2 regions of the Bariatricus sp. HCP28S3_A4 genome follow, and region 1 is predicted to be linked to the other one. Evidence: riboswitches for the same ligand, from Rfam matches in the RefSeq annotation. Region 1 holds a riboswitch; the other holds the start of a gene.
What was found. Region 1 has a riboswitch for cyclic di-GMP ahead of ACTNBF_RS00935 (VTC domain-containing protein). Riboswitches for the same ligand answer to the same signal wherever they lie in the genome.

Region 1 (3,939 bases):
CTAATCCTTTCTGTTCCTTTTCCCATTCACCGTTTCTGATCTTACCTGCAATATATTTTGCCGCCATCAAAAGACAAACCACACAGGCTGTATCATCTCCGATTCCCGGACAATAGATTTTCCCGTCACATTCTGTTAACGGAAGCGCTTCCGTATCAGGAAACACCACATCCAGGTGTGCCATATACACATCGATTTCTTCCGCTTGATGGATATCGACCGGGTATATCACATTGAACGCTTCATCCATATACACCCCTTGTGCCCCCTGCCTTTCCAGCCAGTCACGGCAGAACTTTGCACGCTTCTCCTCCTGATTCGACGGTGCCGGAATCTGCGCCAGTTCTTTCAGAAGTTCAAGTGCTTCTTCTTCATGATCCTGAATAAACTCCCTCATCTCTTCACTCAACATATTTTCTCCTCCTTCGCTAACCTGCATTTCCCATACGTTCCGATATGATCACCCCAGTCATTGTGAGCACCGTTCCTGCTGCTGACATCCATGTGATCTTCTCATGCAGGACAACAATCGATGTAATGATCGTGATGACCGGAATCAGATAAATATAAACACTGGTCTTAATCGCTCCCAGAATTTCCACTGCCCGGTTCCATGTCACAAAGCAGACTGCACATGCGCCCACACTCAGATATAATAAATTCAGCAGATTTCCGGGAGTTCCAAATTGCACCGCCTTGACATCAAATCCGAAAACAAATGCCAGCGGAAGCATCATCAGGATGCCGTAAAAGAACATCCTTCTGGTGGCAGGGATCACCGGATACCCGAAGTCTCCCGCCTTTCTGGCCAGAATCGCATAAAGTCCCCACATCATCGCAGCCACCACACTCAGCATGTCCCCTGCAAAATTAAGCCGGACAGCATCCTGTCCACTGAAACTAATCATCGCAATTCCTACGATTGCGAAAATAAATCCGACAAAAAAGCTTTTCTTCAATTTCTCATCTTTCAAAAACAGGTGCGCACTGATGCCGATAAAAAATGGTGAGATTGAAGTGATGACTCCCACATTTGACGCCTGCGTATAGAGAAGCGCTACATTTTCAAACAGATAATACAGACAGATTCCCGTAAGTCCGGCACCTGCAAAATACAGCTCATGCTTTCTATCCGTCACTTCCATTTTCCGTGGACTCATGATCCACAAAATGATATATCCGATCACAAATCTTAAAAGCAGCAATTCGATCGGTGAAAAATCTTCAAGCAGTATCTTGCTTGAGATAAAAGTCGTTCCCCAGATAACGACTGAAATTGCTGCCATGATATGTCCGGTAAATTGTTTCTTTTCCATGAACTTCTCTCTTTCATTATCACAATTCTAAAATGATTCCGAAAAACATTTTTCTGATTTCCGCCCCATTTCTATCTAGTATAATACATTTTCTTCCGCATGACCACCAATAAAATGGGCGATCTGGAAATTACTCCAGATCAGCCATGTATTTCTGATAATATTCCATTGTAAATTCTTTCGGAAAGACTCTGGAATAATAATAACCCTGTATCATTCTCATGGCATCTTCTCTTGTCATTCTGAGTGACCGTTTCAGCTGACTGCTTCCCTGCTTCTGCTTCATCTCCAGCATTGCATAATTGCTGTCCGGATCGTAACACCGCAGCCGAATCTTCCTTCTACATTCCACCCCGCCTGCTTTTCAAAATAATCGTCGTCATAGACTGTGTCAAAATATAGAGAACGAATCATATAACCATTTGTTCCATTGTGTTCATCCTGTATAAGCACTTGTTCCAACTGGTGGCTCTTTTTAATGAATTCTTCAACATTAATAAGAAATTTCTTCTCTTCACGAAATACTCGATTCAATTGCATCCTCCTGTTCAGCCTGTCCTGAAACGCAACTCACCACCTGTAGTAGTGGGAGTCTTGTCTTCTTTCAAAACAAAAAGCCGGCTGCAACTCATTTCGTTGCAGCCAGCCTATCATACATCATTTCTTGCTTAGACGCTTAGCTTTCCGTCCCTGCCTTTCAGCAGGTTTGGCAATCAATTGATGCGATTATTATACACCATATTTTTCAATTACGTCAACATTCATCATCTTTTTTCACATGTTTCTTCCACACACTTTTCACGCGTTCTTTGTCACCATCCAAATATCTTTTATTTTCCCGGACACTTCTTATCAGCCATCTGTTATAATAAATACATATTATTCTATTATATTGATACCGGAAAGGAAACGCTTATGATTAAAATACCCGAGAAATACTTTGATATCTTTTGTACGATCGGCTCACAGAAGACCTATCAAAAAGGCGAATTTATCTATCTTCAAAATGATTCCGCCGACTATTTATACCTGATTCTATCAGGCAGAGTCCGCGTATATACCCTTTCTTCTTCCGGGCGTGAAACGACTCTGGAGATTCTGGAAAAAGGCCGTATATTCGGCGAATCCTCTTTTCTGAGTGATCATGTTCGCCCAACCAGTGTTGCCGCAGTTACCGAGGTACGCCTTGCCACTTGTCTGGTCTCCGACCTGATCCCACTGCTGCGCGAAACGCCCGAATTGATGGTTCTCTTTTTCCAGCATTTAAGCGAGACGTGTAATCATCTTTCAAGACAGATATACCGCCTCACCAACTACGACAGCCGAAAACGCATTGCAAGTTTTCTGTTGGAAGAGACGGCTTCCCCCAACCGGGACAAAGGAATTCTGGACAATGTCCTTCCTTATACACACGCCGAAATCGCAGAAACTCTGGGTCTGAACCGGGTAACCGTATCAAGGGTTCTTTCCGCTTTTGCCGATCAGGGCCTTCTGAAAAGCCACTATGGTAAAATTATGATCACCGATCGGAACGGTTTATATCAAATCCTCAAAAACGGAGCTTATTTGTAGCATACGCTACAGTTTTCCGGACACATTACTTTTATAATAGTGCCCGGAGGTAAAAAATATGAAAAATAAATTTATTTCTTATATTATGATCATTTTCGGCGGGACCCTGACCGCTGCCGCATTTGGCCTTTTCGTCCTTCCACAGGGCTTTGTGGCAGGCGGTGTGACCGGTCTTTCCGTCATACTGTCTGGTTTTATGAACCTGCCTTTATCCTGGATCGTACTCGCCATCAACCTGATTCTTTTTGCACTGGGATGGATCTTTGCCGGAAAAGAGTTCATTTTCAAGACTCTGATCATGACCTTTCTGTTCCCGACTCTTCTTGAACTATTCGGCAGAATCACAATATTCGACGCGCTGTCCGCCGACCCTTTCCTGAGCAGTCTGCTCGCAGGCTGTCTCTTAGGTATCGGCTCCGGTCTGATTCTCCGTGCAAATGGTTCCAGCGGCGGTTTTGATATTTTAGGAGTCGTCCTCAACAAAACATTCCAGATTCCGGTATCTTCAGTCATGTACGTCTGTGATTTCGTGATCATTTTGTATCAATCCGTATCCAAACCGCTTCTTTCAACGGTTTACGGAATTGTCGTCATTCTGTGCAGCAGCATCATGGTAAACAAAATCATCACACAGGGTGAATCCAAAGTACAGCTGTTGATTTTCTCAAAAGAACGCGAGACGATCCGTGAACATCTGCTGAAGACATTTGATACCGGAGTTACATTATTAAATGCTGAAAGCGGATATCAAAAAGAGAAAGCAAAAGTCATACTGACTATTCTGCCTTATAATAAAGTCAGTTCTGTTAAGAAAATGATTTATACGGTAGACCCCTATGCTTTTACGGTGATTAATGGGGTAAATTATGTGGGCGGACGCGGATACAGCATCCGGAGGTAAGCACCTGCGGATGCTGTATTCACGTCCTTTTACCAAAGGCCACATCTTCTGTTTTATACTTCCTTTTCTTTTGGAAGTGCAATATTCAAAACAATCGCAATAATCGCAGCCGGTACAATTCCGGATCCGCCGAACACAAGCTGAAGTGCC
Region 2 (3,939 bases), on a different contig from region 1:
TATATTTTCATCTGATAGATGAATGAATATATTATCCTAGAGATTTCTGTATCAATCAAAGCCTAACGGCTGTTCAGCTTCGCATTTCGGTCGTTTTGCTCCGCAAAACCGGCCGTTGGGACGCGCCATATGCATATAATAAAAGTGTGATCAAGAAACACTAAAACTCCAATAAAAGTGTGAGGTGTGAGTCTATGGAACGATTTATTTTGAAAAAGCTGCTGGACTGGAAGAATTCTCCCTACCGTAAGCCGTTGATCCTGAAGGGTGTACGTCAGGTGGGTAAGACCTGGATTCTGAAAGAGTTCGGCAAGCGTTACTATGAAAATACGGCTTATTTTAACTTTGATGAAAACGAAGAATACAAACAATTCTTTGAAACCACCAAGGATGTTGATCGTATTCTGCAAAACCTGATGCTGGCAAGCGGTCAGAAGATTATGACAGAAAAGACCCTCATCATCTTCGATGAGGTACAGGACTGCCCTAAAGTCATCAACTCTGTATTTCATCAGACGCGCTTGCGAAGCAGCTTCATTGGCGCTTAACCATCCCGCCTTCATTATGGCCGGACCGCGAATTACGGAAGTATCATTGTACCTGTAGAAGATCAACACCACCGCCAGTTGCAACCTGGCATTTGCTCCGGCGAATCGCTACGTTCCATTGAACATCATGGCGTGCCGACGAAGGCTCCCTTCTACAGTAAAGTTCTGATGAATAGTATTCAGTTTTCAAAGATCTCGTAAGCGGTGAAGCACCGCTTACGAGAATAATTCTACCGAAGATTTTTGCCCTCAACATATTCTCAGAGGGCACACAACCTCGCCAGAAACGATATGTTTTCCTCTTGACAATTCCGTATATTTCAAATCAGTTTTCTCAACTGATCAATGTGATTGCTCAGAATATCCAGCTGCATCATCATCTCTGCTTTGTCCGGATCCGTCTTGCCAAGAACCAGGTAATCAAGAGATACCTGGAAAAACTCTGAGCACTCAATCAGCAAATCTATGGAAGCACCGCGTATACCGGTTTCGATTGCTCTCAGATGACTCTCTGAGACATTTATTTTGAAAGACAACTGCAGCTGTGTAGGCCCCTTTTTCTTGCGAAGGACCTGAATACGTTTTCCGCACATTTTCGGATCATAATACATTTTTATTTCCTCCAGTTCTTGAAATTTGAAAAGATGCAAACTCAAGAACCGAAGGTGGTGCACGGCACCTGTAATAACCAAAAAAGGAGCGGTCATTCCTACAAATACATGCAAGAATAACCGCTCCAAAAGACTTGTCCGGATGCAAAAAGACACCCCCATTCGGTAGATTTCAAAGGCAATTTTTACTTGCCTCGAAATGCTATCGAACGAGGGTGTTATACTACGTGTTTAGAGCCGTATCACCAAACGTGTTGCCGTGTTGTATCCAGTAACATCACCTGTGTAATACTATGTGTAACCTAAAAATCAGTGTGTTATTTCCCGTGTTACCACGAAAATAGTTTACAGAGTACCTCCATGATTTTTAATGTAAGCTTCGACTTCCTTCATCAGGACATCAAATTCTTCTGATGACAAAGAACTCCTGTTGGCATTTATCACTTCCAACGCAGCACTTTTTCCACTAATAAAATAAGTAGAGACAGTCAGCCAGAAACAGATTTTGGGATTACCATCCAGCATGGATAAAGAAGCAGAAGCATACTTGTGAATACCGGTATAATTCTCATCCTTATCAATTTCATCTAAAAGAGAAGTCATAACCTGAGCGTAGAGACTACTGTATGTATGATAATAAGAAATCATCCATGGCTCATCCAGTTTATTATCGCAGAGATACCCTCTGAACAATTTGACCGCCTGCTTCAGGTGAGCCAATCTTACACTGTGATTTTTCTCTTCAGAAATTTTCTTCCACAGTTCTTCCACCAGAGCCGTATCCACCTCAACACGGTACTCTGGATTAAACCAGTATCCTTGTTCATTGCTGGAAATGATATTCGGACAGAGGAACTGGAACTTGCTGCGCATCTGATACAGAGCACTGCGAAGTGGATTGGTATCGGATGTATCTTTTATCTTCGGCCAGATATTCTCAATCAATGTTGAGCCTGGAACCGGTTTCCCTTTCAGTGCTAGGAACGAAATTACTTTCCATGCGTTATCAGAAGCATATACTCTCATATCCAGCTTTTTGCTTCCGACGCAAACTTCCGGCATACCAAGGAGATTAATACGAATGGTATGTTCGTCTGCAGAGTCATCCTGATTTGTTTCCAACTCTGCCATACTCTGTTGCAGCTCCTGCAGATAAAAAGTCGTCATGCTTACAAACGCAAGCATCTGTGCCATATCCGGATATGTCTTATATCTTGTAGGATTCTTCACAACAAAGAACCCCGTTGGCTTCTCACCAAATGGAGTGCCAATCAAACTTTGGACATCTAATCTTTGATAATGCTGGAACTCATCCGGAAACATCTTTTTGATGACAGATGCATCCGGCACGACTAATGGTTTTCCATCATAAAATGCCTTGATCCAACGACCAAAACCTTCAAATGCTTCAACCTCTTTTGTATAGCGAGATTCCATTCTTCCGGTAAGGCGGTTATAGCAAGTCATCGGAGCCCATGCCTCGGTTTCAACATCAGCAATCAAAATGCCTGCCCATTCTGCTTCATAGAAGTCACATGCCGTCTTGATAGCCTCCATGATAATTTCCTCATTGCTCTCAGACGTATGTAGTCTTTGTTCCAATCCCGTAAGTGTCATCCTGAAATCATGGTCATGTTTCTGCTCATCCGTAATCAATGCAGAATTTGCAGCGCTCTCCATAATCTTAGTCGTCTCAATCGACGGTGCTTCTACCCGTTCGATTGTCTGTCCTTCTTTTTTCCTAAATAATTTCTCGAAGAACATAAGAACACCTCCTCAATGTATAACAGAAAAGCCCAGACATTGGTTGCCTGGGCAGGTACTACGCTTAACCGCGTTAGTGCAACTGGCTGCCATTTCAGGCCCTGTAGTTTTGCGACGCCGGGTTTCCCCGGTTGTGCCAAAGTATTATTTTGTATAAAAGAAAACCGCAAGGGTTCCCAGCATCGAAACTGATAGCCTTGCGGTCAATAATTTCATATAATATTAGTAAGGCCATCAGGATGTAATCTATCAAGCCAGAATCAGTATCAGAGCATTGCAGGATACAATTAAATCTCTTCGCTAATCACAAATTAGAAGCTGGTAACGAATAGTTTAGAAGGTCACCCGCCGAAATTCCAAGTGCATCTGCTATCTTGAAAAGTGTGTCAACGGAAAAAGCTCGTGAATTGTTAGCAGCTTCTATGGCGCTTAGTGTTGATCTTGCAATATCCGCTTTCTCAGCGAATTTCTCTTGAGACAGACCTTGGCGTTTTCTAAGTGCCGCGATGATGAGTCCCAAATCAACAAAACGATCATGGTTGGAATAGTCCGTTGATTTTTTCATAGGGCATGACCTCCTTTCTACTAGATTTTTCGTTTTTCTATGCTTTAATTATACCTTCAACGCTCTCCAAACTCAGCATCTTAAAAAGGTCTATTGACCTATTAATAGATCATTTTCATTTCCATGGTGATCAATGCATCGTAAATGAACGAGTTGCCTTAAAAACAGGCAAAAAGAAGCTCTGACAACACTCATTCGAGTATTGCCAGAGCTTCATAGTTTTAATCACTTATTACAGACCCAGACTATCAACCCAAGATTTCAATGCGTCCATATCCTGCTTTCCATTAAGCATTCTTCCTTCCATCAGATGTGCAGTACCACGAACACTATCCTCTAACGCTTCCAGTGTTCTTCCGAAATCACTTCCACCGGAAGTAGCAAAAAGTACAATGGTCTTTCCACTGAAATCATATGATTCCAAGAAAGAATTGATAATGTGCGGTGCCAC

Region 2: it holds a riboswitch for cyclic di-GMP, as region 1 does, so the genes downstream of both, ACTNBF_RS15795 (hypothetical protein) here and ACTNBF_RS00935 (VTC domain-containing protein) in region 1, are expected to answer to the same signal.

The regions. Positions count from the first base shown of each region.
Region 1 is NZ_JBQHSE010000001.1:197,793-201,731, forward strand. Features, by position in the region: gene ACTNBF_RS00925 (M20/M25/M40 family metallo-hydrolase) at 1-412, opposite strand, end outside; gene ACTNBF_RS00930 (DMT family transporter) at 429-1,316, opposite strand; partial or broken gene ACTNBF_RS00935 (VTC domain-containing protein) at 1,447-1,856, opposite strand; cyclic di-GMP riboswitch class I at 1,951-2,037, opposite strand; gene ACTNBF_RS00940 (Crp/Fnr family transcriptional regulator) at 2,232-2,888, shown strand; gene ACTNBF_RS00945 (YitT family protein) at 2,947-3,789, shown strand; gene ACTNBF_RS00950 (uracil-xanthine permease family protein) at 3,843-3,939, opposite strand, start outside.
Region 2 is NZ_JBQHSE010000053.1:4,584-8,522, reverse strand. Features, by position in the region: partial or broken gene ACTNBF_RS15805 (AAA family ATPase) at 195-506, shown strand; gene ACTNBF_RS15800 (helix-turn-helix domain-containing protein) at 869-1,159, opposite strand; gene ACTNBF_RS15795 (hypothetical protein) at 1,505-2,923, opposite strand; cyclic di-GMP riboswitch class I at 2,998-3,071, opposite strand; gene ACTNBF_RS15790 (helix-turn-helix domain-containing protein) at 3,228-3,488, opposite strand; gene ACTNBF_RS15785 (flavodoxin) at 3,721-3,939, opposite strand, start outside.